DNA from 3 places in the Marinobacter sp. DS40M6 genome. Region 2 is predicted to be linked to each of the others. Evidence: predicted binding sites of a transcription regulator. Region 2 holds the regulator's gene; each other region holds the start of a gene.
The links. The regulator sigma-54, encoded in region 2, starts transcription at its own class of promoters, with help from an activator protein. The targets are predictions, from matches to a motif close to ANTGGCATNNANNTTGCTNT.
Positions count from the first base shown of each region.

Region 1: flgB (flagellar basal body rod protein FlgB) is a predicted target of sigma-54. The motif match lies at 4,605-4,624, and genes of this name have one in related genera.
Region 3: JJO78_RS19025 (PEP-CTERM sorting domain-containing protein) is a predicted target of sigma-54. The motif match lies at 2,071-2,090, and genes of this name have one in related genera.

Region 1 covers NZ_JAFCAE010000006.1:109,006-114,840, reverse strand. The annotation lists gene JJO78_RS16055 (ABC transporter ATP-binding protein) at 1-389, shown strand, start outside; gene JJO78_RS16050 (ABC transporter permease) at 386-1,159, shown strand; gene queF (NADPH-dependent 7-cyano-7-deazaguanine reductase QueF) at 1,182-2,000, shown strand; gene JJO78_RS16040 (adenylate/guanylate cyclase domain-containing protein) at 2,019-3,455, opposite strand; gene JJO78_RS16035 (DUF962 domain-containing protein) at 3,456-3,767, opposite strand; gene JJO78_RS16030 (nitroreductase family protein) at 3,926-4,483, shown strand; gene flgB (flagellar basal body rod protein FlgB) at 4,688-5,086, shown strand; gene flgC (flagellar basal body rod protein FlgC) at 5,121-5,570, shown strand; gene JJO78_RS16015 (flagellar hook assembly protein FlgD) at 5,589-5,835, shown strand, end outside.
Region 2 covers NZ_JAFCAE010000004.1:270,119-275,953, reverse strand. The annotation lists gene rapZ (RNase adapter RapZ) at 1-709, opposite strand, end outside; gene ptsN (PTS IIA-like nitrogen regulatory protein PtsN) at 738-1,208, opposite strand; gene hpf (ribosome hibernation promoting factor) at 1,304-1,612, opposite strand; gene JJO78_RS12005 (RNA polymerase factor sigma-54) at 1,737-3,263, opposite strand; gene lptB (LPS export ABC transporter ATP-binding protein) at 3,416-4,141, opposite strand; gene lptA (lipopolysaccharide transport periplasmic protein LptA) at 4,119-4,652, opposite strand; gene lptC (LPS export ABC transporter periplasmic protein LptC) at 4,735-5,325, opposite strand; gene JJO78_RS11985 (KdsC family phosphatase) at 5,326-5,835, opposite strand, start outside.
Region 3 covers NZ_JAFCAE010000009.1:42,434-48,268, forward strand. The annotation lists gene rpoD (RNA polymerase sigma factor RpoD) at 1-347, shown strand, start outside; tRNA gene JJO78_RS19005 (tRNA-Ile) at 462-538, shown strand; gene JJO78_RS19010 (tRNA-binding protein) at 556-888, opposite strand; gene JJO78_RS19015 (glutathione S-transferase family protein) at 923-1,603, opposite strand; gene JJO78_RS19020 (TIGR02647 family protein) at 1,714-1,950, shown strand; gene JJO78_RS19025 (PEP-CTERM sorting domain-containing protein) at 2,187-2,777, shown strand; gene aupA (alkane uptake protein AupA) at 3,117-4,454, shown strand; gene JJO78_RS19035 (Ig-like domain-containing protein) at 4,468-5,835, shown strand, end outside.

The sequences.
Region 1 (5,835 bases), on a different contig from region 2:
CCACCATCATCCTGACCACCCACTACCTGGAGGAAGCGGAAGCCCTGTGCCGCAATATTGCCATCATCGACCACGGCAAGATCCTGCGTCACACCAGCAAGCGAGCGTTGTTGCAGCAGTTGAGCTCTGAAACCTTCGTGCTGGACACCGCCGAGCCGTTGACGGAAGCACCGGTGCTCGACGGTTTCTTCAGTCACATGGATGACGAGGGCGCCCTGGTGGTGGATGTGGAAAAGGGCCAGAGTCTGAACGGCATGTTCATCCAGCTGGAAGAGCAGGGCGTTCGCGTGGTCAGCATGCGCACCAAGGCCAACCGACTCGAAGAGCTGTTTATCCGCATGGTTGAGGACAACAACCCCCGTAACGCCACCCAGGGAGAAACCGCATGAGAACGGATGCGATGCTGACCGCGTATAAAACCATCGTCACCCGTGAAATCCGTCGCTTCATGCGGATATGGCCACAAACCCTGTTGCCACCGGCGGTCACCATGACGCTGTACTTTATTATTTTCGGCAACCTCATTGGCTCGCGCATCGGGGTGATGGGCGGCTTCGATTATATGGCGTTCATTGTTCCAGGGCTGATCATGATGTCGGTGATCACCAGTTCCTACGCCAACGTGGTGTCGTCGTTTTTCTCCATGAAGTTCCAGCGCAGCATTGAGGAGTTGCTGGTGTCACCTGTGCCCAACTGGGTGATCCTCGCCGGCTATGTTACAGGTGGTATGTCCCGGGGGTTGGGCATTGGGTTGATCGTAACGCTGCTGTCACTGGGCTTTACGCAGTTGTCGATCCATCATCTGCCGATGGTGATCCTGACGGTGTTCCTGACATCGGCGCTGTTTTCGTTGGGTGGTTTCATCAACGCCATGCTGGCGACTAAGTTTGATGATATTTCCATTGTGCCGACCTTTGTTCTGACACCGCTGACTTACCTGGGCGGAGTGTTCTACTCGATCGACATGCTGCCGGGGTTCTGGCAAGGGGTGTCGATGATCAACCCGATACTCTACATGGTGAATGCCTTCCGCTACGGTATTCTGGGCGTGTCGGATGTTAATCCCTACGTCGCCCTTGGTATGATTCTGCTGTTTATTGCCATTCTGTCTGCCATTTCCCTGCGCATGTTGGCGCGCGGTAAGGGCATACGTCACTGATGAACGTTTCCCAGGATTGATCATGGCCCTTAATGATGCCCCGCTGGGCAAATCCAGCGACTACCCGGATGCCTACGATCCGCAATTGTTGTTTCCCGTGGCACGGGAGGAAAACCGTCGCCGCATCGGCCTGGAGGATGGCCGCTGGCCCTGGTTCGGGGAAGACTTGTGGCAGGCCTGGGAGATTTCCTGGTTGCGCACCGGGGGCGTGCCCGCAGTCGCCTGGGCGGAAATTCGGGTGCCTTCGGCGTCGCCGTCGATTATTGAGTCCAAGTCTCTCAAGCTGTACCTGAATTCCCTGAACCAGACGGTGTTTTCCTCCGCCGATCAGGTTCGGGATGTGATTGCCCGTGACCTGTCGAGCGCAAGCGGTGCGGCGGTCAATGTAGACCTGCACAGTGTTGATCAGGGAGCGAGAGCGGTCGGTCGGCCGGAAGGCTTCGTGCTGATCGACGACGAGGATGTGGAATCCGTGGGCTACGACTACAACCCGGACAGCCTACAGGCGACGGGTGATGTGGTGTCGGAGAAACTGTGCTCGCACCTGCTGAAAAGCAATTGCCCCGTCACCGGCCAACCGGACTGGGCAACGGTGCTGATCGATTACACCGGCCCGGCGATGGACCGGGCAGGGCTGCTGCAATACATCGTGAGTTTTCGCCAGAAGCAGGACTTTCATGAGCATTGTGTGGAAACGATGTTTACCGACCTGATGGCCCGTTGTCAGCCGCAGAAGCTGTCGGTGTGCGCCCGTTATACGCGAAGGGGTGGTCTGGATATCAACCCCTGGCGCAGTACCGACCCGGAAGAGGCGGTAGGGCCACGGTTGATCAGGCAGTAGGTGTAAAGGCGGGAACGGTCAGGAATCCTCTTCCTGGCGCAGTCGCTCAGCGGCATCCTCGAGCGCAGACAGGATGGACTCCCGTTCCCGTTCGGTGATTTTTTCCGAATCCAGGTACATGGCAAAGCCGCTGCGTTCGTGCTCAAGGAAACTGCGGTTGGGGCCCATGTCGCGGCGGAAATCCACCACTTCGTAGATGGAGACCGGGCGGCCGAAGCCTTTAACCGTGATCTCGCCCTTGTCGCGGCACATGATGCGGTCCTTGATCAGCGAGAAGGTTTCGTAGGAGATCAGGATTTCACCGGGTTCAGCCAGGGATTCCAGGCGGCTGGCCAGGTTCACTTCCTTGCCGATGATGGTGTAGTCCATGCGGTTCTCGGCGCCGAAGTTGCCAACGGTGGTGTAGCCTGTGCTGATGCCCATGCGGATTTCCAGCGGTGTCTTGATACCCTGGCTGCGCCATTTCTGCCGCATGATTTTCATGTGTTTACGCATTTCCACCGCCATGGACACGCAGGCGAAGGCGTCTTCTTTCTGGCCCCGGCTGGTGGGGTCACCGAAGAAAATCATGATGGAATCGCCAACGAACTTATCGATGGTGCCGCCGTATTTGAGGGCCACTTCCGACATTTCGTTGAAGTAGTGGTTCAGCAGTTCCGTCAGTGCTTCCGGCTCCATCTCTTCGGACAGTTCTGTAAAACCCTTGATGTCGGAGAAGAAGACGGCCAGTTTCTTGCGTTGTGTTTCCAGCCGCACGTCTCTTTCACCGGTAAAGATGGACTGCCACACCTGCGGTGACAGATACTTGGAGAGTTTGTGGGACAGGGCAATGGATTGTTCCCGCTGATTCTGGATCTGGGTTTTTGCCATCATCAGCGCGCGGGCCTGCTGGTGGGAATAGAACGCAGTCACACAGATATAAAGGCCGGTGGCACTGATCGCGATAATGCTGGTGATCATCGGCGACTGCAGTGACTCGGCGGGGCCCACGATGGCAACGCCGATGGCGCCGCAGGCGGCCATGATCATGGTGCCTAGCAGCCACTGGCGGATGCCGCCCACAATCAGGCAACTGAACATCAGCATCAGTGCCACGGCGACCGAGGGTATCGCAATCAATCCAATGCAGCCGACGAATCCACCCCCGATGGCGCAATCCGTTAACAGCATTTTCTGGCGAATACGGGATGAGTTACGGAGAAACGTTCGTCGGGTAAGTTGATGGGCAATGTGTGGCCAGGTCAGGGCGCCTGAAAGCAGCCACAGCATCCACAGGCCGAAGACGTCTTGCAGTACGCCTGACACAATAATGCCGGCGGTCGCCGTATACGCCAGTATCCTGCCGTTGTAATCCGGCATGGGCGGGATGGCAATTGGATGGTTCTGCGCGTCAAGCACGGCGGCCTTGCTGGCATTGGTACTGGCGTTACGCAGGTCAATCGGTGCGCTCATCATTCAGAAACGGATCCGCCCGACGAGCATATCTCTGAACATCACCCAATCGCCCATCAGGCTGTACAGTGGGTGTTTGAAGGTGGCAGGTCGGTTTTTCTCGAAGCCATAGTGGCCAACCCAGGCAAACCCGTAGCCGATGACGGGCAGGAGCAACAGATAGAGGAACTTGGCCGTTACAATGGCGTAGAGTGTAACGAGGATAACCAGTAGGCTGCCGACGAAGTGAAGCCTGCGGCAGTTTACATCGCTATGTTCTTCAAGGTAGTACGGATAGAAGTCCGCGAAATTGCGGAATGTTTGCTGTTGGCTCATAGGGCGTCTACCGGCTCGCTTATCGTTTTTAAGGTAGATAGTACTGTCTGATAGTGGAAAGTACTTAGACTAAAGACTAACAGTAAACCATCTGTCCCACAATTCATACGGTCGTTTGGCCCGAACTGACGTATTGAAATCAACCACAGCGAGGCGATATGACAGCAGTAATGGAAGCCCTGTTAAAACGATCTTCAGAGCCACGCCTGGAGGCGCCAGCACCGGACCCGGCAACGCTTGAAAATGCCTTTGCCTGCGCCGCGAGGGCGCCGGACCATGCGCTGCTTCGGCCCTGGCGGTACCTGATTATTGAGGGAGACGAGGCATTGAACGCCCTGGGTGAATTGTTTGCCGCCACCTGTGGCGACGGCGCCTCGGAAAAGGAGCGGCAAAAACGCTGCAAGAAGGCACTGCGGGCGCCTATGGTGATCGTTGGCATTGCGTCTTACCAGTCCCATCCCAAGGTACCGGAGATCGAGCAGTCCATGTCGGCCGCGGTGGGGATGGGGTATTTGTTGTTGGCTCTGGAGTCCGCCGGGTTTGGAGGCATGTGGCGTACCGGTGCCATGGCGCACGATCCAGCTATCAAGCGAGGCTTGGGGCTGCAGGACAATGAGATCATAACCGGATTTCTGTATACCGGCAGTGTCAGTGCGAACAAGCCCAGCATACCCAGGCCTGAACCCAAAGAGTTTGTCAGGCGCTGGCCCCACTAGTTGCCGCCCCGTTGCCCCCGCCCCCGGCGCGGGGGAAATCCCTTGCCGCTTTCCGCCCTCAATTTACGATTCGAATAAGCCGATACCTGCCTCAGCCCGCACACCACAACATCTCCTGAAAACTGGCATTGCGATTGCTTTTACCTCTGCAAGAACGCACAAACGGCAAAACGACCAACGCCGTGTGCAGGAATCGGAGGCACTATGGCAATTTCCCTGGACAAAGCATTAGGCATTCATCAGCACGCCCTGGAAGGCAGGGTAAAGCGTGCGGAGGTGTTGGCCAACAACCTCGCCAACGCAGATACCCCGGGCTATAAGGCGCGGGATGTGGACTTTCAGGCGATGATGCAGAAGGCCCAGGACAGCATGAGTGGTTTCGGCATGACCCGTACCCACGAGTCCCATATGGACACCTCGCCCATGGGCGCCGACAGCGAATTGCTCTATCGGGTACCGCACCAGCCGTCCGTGGATGGCAACACGGTGGATGCCCAGCAGGAGCAAACCCGTTTCATGCGTAATGCCATGGATTACCAGGCCAGTTTCCAGTTCCTGGACGGAAAGGTTTCAGGCATCAAAAAGGCACTCTCTGGCCAGTAAAACTGGGCGCAGCCATTAATTGAGGAGCACCATCATGTCTCTGGGTAATATTTTCGACATCGCCGGTTCCGGTATGACAGCCCAGTCGCTGCGGCTGAACACCACTGCGTCCAACATCGCCAATGCCGAGACGGCCAGTTCCAGTACGGATCAGACCTATCGCGCCCGCAAGCCTGTTTTCGCGGCGATACAGCAGTCCATGCTGAATCCGTCTCAGCAGAGCATGGCGTTTGGCAGCGACAATGGCCCGGGGGCAGGCGTTCGGGTTGAAGGCATCGTCGAGAGTGACGCCGAGTTGCAGATGCGCTACGAGCCTGATCATCCCGCCGCGAACGAGGATGGGTACGTGTTCTACCCCAACGTCAACGTGGTTGAAGAAATGGCGGACATGATGTCGTCGTCGCGCAGCTTCCAGATGAATGTGGACATTATGAACAGCGCCAAATCCATGATGCAGCGTATCCTGACCCTGGGTCAGCAGTAACCGAGCGAGGATTGAATCATGAGCGTAGTGAAAAACACGACAGACGCTTCGGATGTGCTGAGCCAGTATCGAGTGCAGCAGGATCAGGCCAAGAGCGGAAGTGAGCTGGGCAAGAACGAGTTCATGGAATTGATGATCGCTCAGCTCAAAAACCAGAACCCTCTTGAACCTCAGGACAACGGCGAGTTCATCTCCCAGCTGGCGCAGTTCAGCTCCCTGGAGGAAATGCAGAGCCTGTCCGGCAGTGTCGACGATATGGCCAGCC
Region 2 (5,835 bases):
GTAGCCAGTTTTCCAGGAATTGGGTCAGGTCTTCGACCATCTTACGGCTCAACGGCTCCTTTTCCAGGAAATCGATAACCGGCTGGTCGGTGCCCACAAACTGCCGAAGGCTGGTGTCCCAATAGGGATTGGGCAGGCAGCGCACATCGAACACATAGTCCGAATCCAACGGCACGCCGTGCTTGAATCCGAATGACTGGAATAGCAGTGCCAGTTCCTGGTGGCGCCTGCCCGCGACTCGTTGCTTTACCATATCCCGGAGCTCGTACATGGACAGCCCCGTGGTGTCGATGTAGAGGTCTGCCAGCTTGGAAAGCGGCTCCAGAAGCTTCTTTTCGTTACCGATGGCCTCCCTCAGGGAGGTCTTGTCATCACTCAGTGGATGCTTTCGGCGCGTGGCATGGAAGCGCTGCAGAAGAGACTGTTCATCGGCGTCGAGATAGATGATCTCGATGGTTACGCCAGTATCCTGAAGGCTGCGGTAGATATCCTCGAAGTTGCTCAATTCTCCGGAAAGGTTACGGGCATCGATGCTGACCGCCATCTTTCCCAGCCGGCTGGGAGAGTTCTGGTTGGTGGCTTCCTGTGTGAGGGGGAACAGGAGGCCAATGGGCAGGTTGTCAATGCAGTAAAAGCCCAGGTCTTCCAGAACATGTAACGCGGTACTTTTCCCGGAACCTGATCGGCCGCTGACGATGATCAGTTTCATAGCCCGTTCACCTTGGATGTGGAGTTGTTCAGCTTGTTTCGGCTGTCATCCGGCGATAGAGAGAGCCTGCATCAGTGCACTGACGCAGCTGGTCGCAGAATGCACGTTCGTTGAACTTTTCAGCAAGTTGGCTCAAAAGCTCAAGATGCTCGCTGGTGGCTTCCTTGGGGACAATCAAGGTGAAGACGAGGTCCACCGGCTGGTTGTCGATAGCATCGAACGCAACGCCTTCTTCCAGGGTCAGCAAAACGCCAACCACGTGATCCAGCCCTTCCAGTCTGCAGTGGGGGATCGCGATGCCCTGTCCGATACCCGTGCTCCCCAGTCGCTCCCGTGCGACCAGATTAGTGAATATCTGGGTGTCGCTGAGCAAAGCGTCGTGTTGCTGGATCTGCTCGGCAATGGTTTCCATAACCCGCTTTTTGCTAGAGGCAGGCACCCGGCAAAGGGTTAGCTCCGGCGCGAGAATGTTCTCGATAGTCAGGGATGTGTCGGTCATGAATCGACTGCATTTCCGTAAAAAAAGGCTGCGGCACGTGTTGCATGGTTAGCCAGTGCCGCAGCTCGATTAACTGTCATGCCGGGGGCGTCGTCCTAGCGGGCGCCGTTCCCGTGCATCCGGTCTACGTTCTTTTCCTTGTGCTTCAGAATCTGCCTGTCCAGCTTGTCTACCAGTCCATCAATGGCAGCGTACATATCGCTGTTTTCGGCCTTTGCGTGAATCTCACCACCTATCACGTGAAGCGTAGCTTCCGCCATCTGGCGCACTTTTTCCACCTCAAGGGTAACCTGGCAATTGCTGATGTGGTCGAAGTGCCGCTCAAGCTTTTCAAATTTGCCTGATACGTAATCTTTCAGTGCGGGAGTCAGTTCTACGTGATGGCCTGAAATATTGAGTTGCATAGGCTTCTCCTGTTTTCAGCTTGCCGGCACCCGTTAGGATACCGGCTGTGTGCCACAGCGTTATGCTGCAGGCGGTATACTTTCAGGAAAGGGCTCTCCCCGTGAGGCCGGGAACAGACGCTTCCTACACCAATCGCTTTCGCTCGTTGGACGGAGGAATGTGCATTGCCTCGCGATACTTGGCCACGGTTCGTCTAGCCACCTTGATACCCTGGTCTCCTAGCATGGCTGCAATTTTGCTATCGCTCAATGGCTTTTTCGGAGTTTCCGTTGCAATCAGCTTCTTGATCATCGCGCGGATTGCCGTGGATGAGCACTCTCCACCCTCGTCGGTACTGACATGGCTCGAGAAAAAATACTTAAGTTCAAATATGCCCCGCGGCGTGTGCATGTATTTCTGGGTGGTGACCCTTGAAATGGTCGACTCGTGCATTTCCACCGCCTGGGCAATATCCGAGAGAATCAAAGGTTTCATGGCTTCCTCGCCATGATCCAGGAATCCCTGCTGGTGCTCGACAATGCGCGTGGCCACCTTAAGCAGGGTTTCGTTGCGGCTCTGCAGGCTCTTGATGAACCACTTTGCCTCCTGCAACTGGTCCCGCAGGTAGGTGTTGTCAGCACTGCTGTCAGCACGCTTTATAAGAGAAGCATAGCTTGCATTCACACGAATGCGCGGTGCAATTTCAGGATTCAGCTCCACGCGCCAGCGTTCATTGTGCTTGCGCACGATCACATCTGGGATGACGTAGTCTGGCTCGGCCTGATCCAGGGTGTCGCCGGGACGGGGGTTTAACCCGGTAATAAGTGCCAGAACGTCCCGTAGCTGCTCTTCTTTCAGGCGGCTGCGGCGTAACAGCTGGGCGTAATCACGGTTACCCAGCAGGTTTATGTAGTGGGTAATCACCAGTCGCGCCTGAGCCAGCCAGGGTGTTTCCGGGGGCAGCTGATTCAGCTGGATCAGCAGGCATTCCTGCAGATTACGGGCGAACACGCCGGGTGGATCGAAGTGCTGCAGGCGATGAAGAACGGCTTCCACTTCGTCCAGTTCCAGCGGGTCTTCGTCGGATTCGTCCACCATGCCTGAATGAATTTCTTCAAGCGGAGAGGTCAGGTAGCCGTGGTTATCAACCGCATCCATCAGGGCATGGGCGATGGCCTGATCCCGCTCGCTCATGGGCGTCAGGTTCAGTTGCCATTCCAGGTGGTCCTGGAGCGTTTCGGTGGGGGAGTTACGGGTTTCGAAGTCGTGGTCGTTTTCGTCGTCGTTACGGGCTGCTGACGCGGGGGCTGACTGGTAAATGTCATCCCAAGCGGTGTCGACGGGAAGATCATCGGGAATGGTGTCGGGACTGTCCGTTTCTGATGACCAGTCAGGTCCGTTTTCGGATTCGTCCCACTCAGCAGCGGTGTCTGAAGCGGTGTTGGATTCCTCGGTTGACGCTGTTTCAGACGACTCGTTGTCACTGTCCGTTGATTCCGGATTCTGGTTGTCGTCGTCTTCGGAGGTTTCCAGCATTGGGTTGGATTCCAATGCCTGCTGGATTTCCTGCTGGAGGTCCAGGGTGGAGAGCTGCAGAAGCCTGATAGCCTGTTGCAGCTGGGGCGTCATGGTCAGGCTTTGGCCCAGCTTTAACTGTAGTGAGGCTTTCATAACCATGGTTCAGGATCCGTCACTCGGTCTCTCTCTTCCGTCACTCAGGCTCTCTCTTTACGTCATCAGGGCGCTTTCTGGAGCCGGGGTTGCACAAAAACTCTTTGTATGCTGGCTACTTGCCGCACCAAGCAAGTTCTTTGCCGAGTGTACTACAGGCGAAACTCGTTGCCCAGATACACTTCCTTGACCTGCTGGTTGGCCAGTATATCGTCCGAATTACCAGAGGCAATGATGTGGCCGCCGCTGACAATGTAGGCATTCTCGCAGATGTCGAGGGTTTCCCGCACGTTGTGGTCGGTGATCAGTACGCCGATACCCTTGTCCCGCAAGTGTCGGATGATCTGCTTGATGTCGCTCACGGAGATCGGGTCGACTCCGGCGAAGGGTTCGTCCAGCAGGATGAACGCCGGCTCCATCGCCAGCGCCCGGGCAATTTCCACCCGTCGTCGCTCGCCGCCTGACAGGGCCATGCCGACGCTATCGCGGATGTGGGTAATGTGAAACTCTTCAAGCAGTTCCTCTAACTTGGCCTCCCGGTCAGCGCGTTTGAGTTCGCGGCGGGTTTCCAGGATCGCCAGTATGTTGTCGCGTACGGTGAGCTTGCGGAACACGGATGCTTCCTGGGGCAGGTACCCGATTCCCTTGCGGGCACGACCATGCATGGGCAGCGGCGTTATGTCCTGATTGTCGATGGTGATTCGACCGTTGTCGGCGGGAACCAGGCCAACAATCATGTAGAAACACGTCGTTTTTCCCGCGCCATTGGGGCCGAGTAAGCCGACGATCTCGCCACTGCGAATTTCCAGGGAAACGTCGATGACGACCTTCTTCTGTTTGTAGCTTTTTGCGAGGTTACTGGCCCTGAGAACTGCCATCGATATCCTGTCCGTTAGGGTTGTTATCTGGATTGCTACCGGCGTTGCCGCGCGGCTGGATGACCATTTCGACGCGACCGCTGCCATCGCCCTGGTCAGCAGAGCCTTCTGCGGTCACCACGCGTTCGGCGCTGTCATAATGAATGACGTCGCCCCGGAACAGGTTGCCGCCCTGTTCGATCACAGCTTCGCGCTGAAAGGTAACCCGGTTGTCGGAGGCGGACCAGGTGATCGTTAGCGCACGGGCGTCGGTTTCGCCCTGGCCTTCCATGGCAGGCTGGCGGTAGCGTGCCGGGGTACCGGTGGCTTCAATGCGGCTGACGCCATTCTCATCCCGGTGGAGTACAACTTTGTCCGCCATAAGGTTGGCATCGCCCTGACTCATTTCAACCGAGCCGGTATAGGTTGCAATGCCCTGGCCTTCGTCAAGCCGCGCGTTGTCGGCATTGACCCTGATGGGTTGGTCAGACTCAAGATCAAAGGCCGCGGCGAACGGCATGCCCACGGTCATTGTCAGCGCCAGGACAATCGCTGAGACTGCCGGGCGCAATGCCACCGGTTGGTGCCGATTGCGGTGAGGGTTGGGCATGAATTTACTTGCCGGTCTCATAGCGTCCTTCCACGTCAGAGTCGAGTTCGAGGATTCGGTCATCAATCCAGGCCTTCATGCCGGTTGCGCGGGTCAGGCTGAACGAGTCGGTCAGTTCCACCGGGGCGTCTGTGTAAACAGTACGCTCTGTGTTATCCAGTGTCAGCGTTGACGTGGTTAATGTCAGGGGGCGCCCACCTTGGGCTTGCTGGGACACCCGAACATCCCCCGTCAAGTGGACCAGGTCGTCAGCTTCCATGAATTGGCCTTTGTTGGCCTGGACTTGCCAGGGTGCGTTGCCGGGGTCGCCGTAGAGCGTCGCATTCGGCGATTCCATAATGGTTTCGTTGCGGGCCTCGAATTGCTCGATACGTGGGCTTTCGAAGTGTGCGGTAAGCCGCCCGGTCTCGTCGAAAGACAGATAGCGACCATTGACCACGAAACCGTCTGGTTCCGATTCGCCTCTCAGCGCGGCGGCATCCACCGGCTCTGATGACTCGTCACTTTGCCAGAGCAGGAAAAACAGTGCCACTATCGTGACAGCCAGCCCCAGGGTTCGTACCCAGGGCCGGGTAAAGAGGGCTTCAGCGGCCATTCAGTCCTGCTCCAGGTAGGGTTGCAGGCTTGCGTTGAGCTGCCCGCAGGCGCAGAGCAGCAGTTCGCAGGCTTCACGGACCGCGCCGCTACCCCCTGCGGCCGACGTGCAAAAATCCGCGTGCTGGCGCACCAGCCAGTAGCCGTTGGGTACTGTTATGCCCAGTCCGGCGTAACGGATTGCGGGCAGGTCCGGCAGGTCATCACCCATGTAGGCAATCTGGTGTGGCGCGATCTCCAGCCGTGCCGCCAGTTCCCGCAGGGCGATTTTCTTGTCCTCTCGGCCTTGCATCAGGTGTGGGATGCCGAGGTCATTCATGCGTTTCTCTGTCAGCGGCGAGCGCCGTCCGGTAATGACGGCAACGTTGATGCCAGCAGCCATAACCTGTTTGATGCCCAGGCCGTCGAGAATATTGAACCCTTTCATCTCATCGCCTGAAGCGCTGAACAGCAGCGTGCCGTCGGTCATGATGCCGTCCACATCCAGGGCCAGCAGGCGAATGGCAGCGGC
Region 3 (5,835 bases), on a different contig from region 2:
AACCGATCTCCATGGAAACCCCGATCGGTGATGACGAAGACAGCCACCTGGGCGACTTCATTGAAGATATCCAGGCCCTGTCACCTGTTGACTCCGCTACCGCTGAGGGCCTGCGCGAAGCTACCCGCTCCGTGCTCTCCGGCCTGACCGCGCGCGAGTCCAAGGTGCTGCGCATGCGCTTCGGTATCGAAATGAACACCGACCACACCCTGGAAGAAGTGGGCAAGCAGTTTGACGTAACCCGCGAGCGAATCCGCCAGATCGAAGCCAAGGCCCTGCGCAAACTGCGCCATCCTTCCCGCTCCGATCACCTGCGCGGCTTCATTGACGATCAGGGCAACGGATAACACCACAACAGTAGCGGGCGCCATCCCTCACCGGTATAATGGCGCCCGCTTTGTTGCTCCCGCCCGGAAGCGACACCCCAAAAAGCAAACCTTTAAGCAGCATCCGCTGAAAAAGGGCCTATAGCTCAGTTGGTTAGAGCAGAGGACTCATAATCCTTTGGTCCCTGGTTCGAGTCCAGGTGGGCCCACCACTCCCCCAGTTTTACCTTCAGATAAGCCTCTGCCCATTACTCACCTTGTGATCCGTGCTTACCAGGGTTATCGCCCCCTCATCATTCTTGATCCCAGTCACCAGGCACTCGGACATAAATTTGCCAATCTGTTTTGGCGGGAAGTTTGTTACGGCGAGCACCTGTTTACCCAATAACGTCTCAGGATCGTACAGGTCGGTAATCTGCGCACTGGATTTTCGGATGCCCACTTCCGGGCCGAAATCGACTTTCAACTTGTACGCCGGCCTGCGGGCTTCCGGAAATTCGTTTACCTCGATGATGGTGCCGATGCGCAGCTCTACGTTCTCAAAGTCTTCCCAACTGATCATGCCTGGTGAGTCCTCTGTCTGTTAAAGAAAGTGGCTATTGTCTGTGGTCCGCGAGCAAGGTGCCGACGGTGAACGCGATGTTCTCGTGTTCGGTGTCTCGCCACGGTTCCGCGAGGGATTCGGCTTCCCACTGCTGCATACTGCCTAACGCCAGAACCCTCTCAACGTAGGCAGCGGCGCCTTCGCTCAGGTCCAGCCCGTAGGTGCGTACCCGATAGACGACAGGGGCAAAGAAGGCATCCACAGCGCTAAAGCGGTCACCGGCGAGGAACGGGCCACCGAACTGCTGCAGGCCATGGGACCACAGGCTGTCGATGCGGTCGATATCCTTTTGCAGGCCCTCACTGACCGTGTTCATGCGGATACGCAGGCCCACGTTCATGCTGCAGATATCCCGTAGCGACTGGAACCCGGAATGCATTTCAGCAGCAGCACAGCGAGCCCAGGCGCGGGCCTTTGCGTCTTTGGGCCAGACGCCCTCGTGACGCTCGGCCAGATACTCAATGATGGCCAGCGAGTCCCATACGGTTGTGCTTTCATCCGTGAGGCAGGGTACCTTGCCGCTGGGGCTCAGGCGCCTGTAAGCCTGCCAGGTGGGCTCATCACCAAACACAATGAGCTGCTCATTAAACTCAATGCCCAGCTCCTTCATCAGGACCCAAGGGCGCAACGACCATGACGAGTAGTTCTTGTTCGCAATATGAAGGGTGTACATCCCTGTCTCCATCCAGGTGGGGTGGTTTATCCGGAAATCAGTTTTGCCGAATACCGTGGCTTCGTATACAACTACACTAAGACCATTAAAAATAACACAAGGAACGCACCATGCCTTTCTCTTCCGACCACATTGATGAACTCAACCTGCTGGCGATGTTCGATCTGTCTTCCGCGCAGGAGGGCATCAAGGTTCACCAGCATTCAGCTGCACCGGAGATGGTGACCGCGGCTGAACGCCTACACCAGAAGGGGCTGATCACTCAGAAGGACGGCGGTTACCTGACAAGTCTGGGCAGTGAAACCGTGGAGCATGCGCAGAAACTGTTATCGGTGCTTTCCAGCTGATACCCAGCCAGCATTACACAGGTTTTCTAATTTCGGAGTCGGCCCTGAAAGCGTCGAACTATTTTACAGACCGACTTTCTCCTGTTTTTTTTGCTTGATGATTTCATGGGCATTTCCAATATTGGAACAATGTTTGCTTCTACCCCCTAGCGACTCGGCGGTATCAGCCAACACCGGTCTCAGCGCTGACGTTTGGAAGCGCTTATCGCTTGGCTGCGGTACGGAGAAAACAAACCATGAAACTCGGAAAGCTACTGAAAACGGCTTTTGTTGCAACTGCCCTCATGGTCGCCTCAGCGACATCAAGTGCTTTGCTGTTGCAACCTGGCGATGCGGATTATGACGGAAATGACGGCGAAGGCTCTTATGGTCCCAGCAACTGCGAACCTAGTTGTTTAAACGACCTGTTTGGAACAACCTTCGTCGGCAACAGCGGACTGCTCTATAAGGCGAATTTTGGCGGTTCGGAAGAAGGTACTTTTACTAGCTCATACGAGATGAGCTGGACTCTTGACGACGGTGAACCCTCGGGAGGAACATTGTCATGGCTGTTGGATACCTCCCACATTGCTTGTGGTGAGTGCTATGTGGCAGTGAAAGATGGCAATATCGATCCTCGTTACTACTTTTACGACATCAGCGCCCTGTGGGACGGTCAGGAGGACCTTGTGTTCAGCAACTTCTGGAGTAATGGCCGCGGCGCCATTTCCCATATTTCTATATGGGGTAGCCCTGCGGTAGAAGTTCCAGAGCCAGGAACACTTGGACTGCTGGGCTTGGGGCTGATGGGCTTAGTCTATTCCCGGAGAAGGACAGGGAACAAATAGATCGAAGTCTGTCGAAGTATTTTACGCTGTTACAAACCCCTCCATAGAGGGGTTTTTTATTGCTCGCCAAAAATCTGAAACAGTTCACAACTCTTCGTTACAGAAATAAACACCTTCCGGCCTGATAAGACTCTGTATTTCCTTCATTTTTAAACCATCTTTAACTAGAGGGTGGTCGTTTCGACACCAAAAGCTGTCAAAGAAGCCAACGTCCCGATAAGACAAGAGCACTACACTGCTTTTCGAACAAATGTACCAACAATAATTGCCAGCCCTGTTACCCGACTCCGGGGGCACGGCAAAGGTCCATAACAAAGACAAACAAATGGAGTGTGTTTCATGGTTTCAACCTCCCGCTTTTCCCTGCGTGCGATGACACTCGCCGTTGCAGCCGCCTCGGCCGGTTTTTCATTGAATGCCTCTGCCAGTATGGGCAATATCGGTACAACCTATGGCGTGATGCCCGTGGACGTGGCTACCGCACAATCCCTGTCGATGTTCAACGAGCAGGTGTCAGCCACCTATTACAATCCATCCTATCTGACCAGTGACGAGCGTGGCGAGCTGACCGGCGGCATCCTTCACGCGGAGCAGGAATTGCGCTCCAGCCGTTCCGATGCAGACGGCGATATCATTTCGGATTCGCCGAGCCAGCACGTCCTGATCGGCATGAAAACCAACCTGGCGTCCCTGACCCGCTTCGATCACCCGATTTACCTGGGCTTCATCGCAGGCGTTGAGAAGTATGGTAAGGAAATGCTGGCATTCTCCTCGGAAACCTCCGAAACCGGGCAGTACCTGCAATATGGCAAGGAACCCCTGTTCCTGAACATTGGTGGTGCCACCCCCCTCTGGCGGGGCATCTCAGGCGGTTTTTCGGTGCGTGTCACTCTGGAAGCAGCCGCTCAACTGGATGCCGTTTCAACACTTGGCGGCGAAACCAGCCGCGAGCGACTGGCGGTTAACGCCGAGCCCTCGCTGAAGTCCATCCTTGGCACCACCATCAAGTGGGGCGATACTTTCTGTCCGGACAGTGACTGTTTCCTCGACGGCTGGGAAAGCGCGATCACCTATCGCACCAAGTCATCCGCTTCGACGTCTGTAGACTCCAACATTATCGTTACACAGACCATCCCCGACCCGGGCCTGAGCCTTGCGGTGGCTACTATCGATTCCTTCCAACCGGAAACCTTTGCCATCGGCACCCAGTACAAGGGTGACGGCTGGCGCATCGGCGGCAGCATTGAGCAGCAGAACTGGTCTGAACTGGAAGACGAGTTCGCCGGCGATACAATCAAGGATCAGGAGAATGTCAGCGCAGCCAATCGCATCCGTTTTGATGACATCCTGGTGCCTCGCATCGGCGCTGAATACCAGCTCAGCCGTCACTTTGCCGTCCGGGGCGGGCTGGCGTATGAGGAGTCTCCCCTCAAAACCACCCGCAACCCGGAGCTGAACTATCTGGACACCGACAAGATCGTGGCCGGGCTAGGCATCAGTGCAACCTATGAACGCACCCGTGTGCTGGCCTACCCGGTGCGGCTGGATATCGGTTACCAATATCAGCAGCTGCAGGACCGGGATTTCACCATCGTCGACTATGACGGTAACGAACAGCAGGCAACCGCCGACGGTGACGTTCACGTTATCAGCGGCTCCATCACCCTGAAGTTCTGAGGAGAGGTTTGCCATGAAACACAACAATACATTGGCACTGATTCCCGCGATGTTCCTGGCAGCATGCGGCGGGGGTGATGAACAGACCATCGACGAGCCCACAACTCCGGGAGAGGTGGTTTACTCCTACCCGGCGGATGGCCAGAGCAACGTTAGCCCCAAGGCCGACATGGTGCTGCGCTTCTCCCACGCGCTGTCTGACAACGATGTTGCCAGCAAAATCCGCATCACCGATGGTAGCACCGACCTGAGCTTCACGGCCGAAAGTGTGGATGGTGGGCGCAGTCTGACATTGTCGCCACAGGGCGAACTCAGCCCGGGCGCCGACTACACCATTGAGTTTACCGAGGCATTGCAGGCAGAAGGCGGCCGTGCGATTCCGACCCCAAATGCTTTTGGCCCGGAGGGCGTGCAGTTTTCAACACGGGGTGCATTCAGCGGCATCGCCGGGCTGGACAACCTGAGCCCCGAGTTCACAGTTGCGGAAATGATTCCCTCCGGGGGCAATGTATTCCAGCCCATGAACTTCTCGACGTTCCGACTGCAAATGACCCAGACCGTACACCCGGACTGGAAGGCACTCGGTGGTGTCATTGAAATCACTGACAGCAACGCGAACGTGGTGCCGGCCACCGTTCTTGTGAAAGGCCGGGACATCACCATCGACCCCTGCCTGGCAGACTCGAAAGAGCGCTGTGGCCGCGAGGAGGACATACTCACCTCGGGCGAGACCTACACCGTGTCAGTCCGCAACCTGCCGAGTCTCCATGGCGACACGCTGGACGACTTCAGCGAAACTATCACCCCACGCGACACCGGCCCAACCGTTGTGCTGTCCCAGCAAGTGGTGGATTCCGGTCTGAACGCCGGCGAGAGCGCCGCGAACACCCGCAAGTCTCGGCTAAACGGGCAAATCATCAACGGAATTACTCTGAACTCCGTACTGCAGGGCAATGCCGGGCCGTCCCAGCAAACCGGCGATCTGTTTGCAGAGCTCGCTTACGCACCGGCATTTACGGCGGATGAGCCCCTGCCACTGCGAGTTCCGAAAGGCAGCGTGCTAACCAGCAGCAGCCTGGATGTCCGTGTCAACGGTGAGGTGCCGGTTATAGATCCGGCAACCGGAAACATCCAGCAAACCGGTGACATCAAGGTGACCATGTTGTCGGACGCCACCGGTTACCTGATGCCAAACCCCTACACGGATAACATGAACGCGCCGCGCCACGTCAAACTGTTCATGGATGTTGCCATGAACACGGAAGAGGCGCAGCCCAATGCTTCGTTATCCCAGGACCTGCTTGGGGTGGAGCTGACCGGCATCGCGATCGTGGAAGACGGCGTTCTGACCATCGACGCCATCGGCATGGTGGAACCCAAC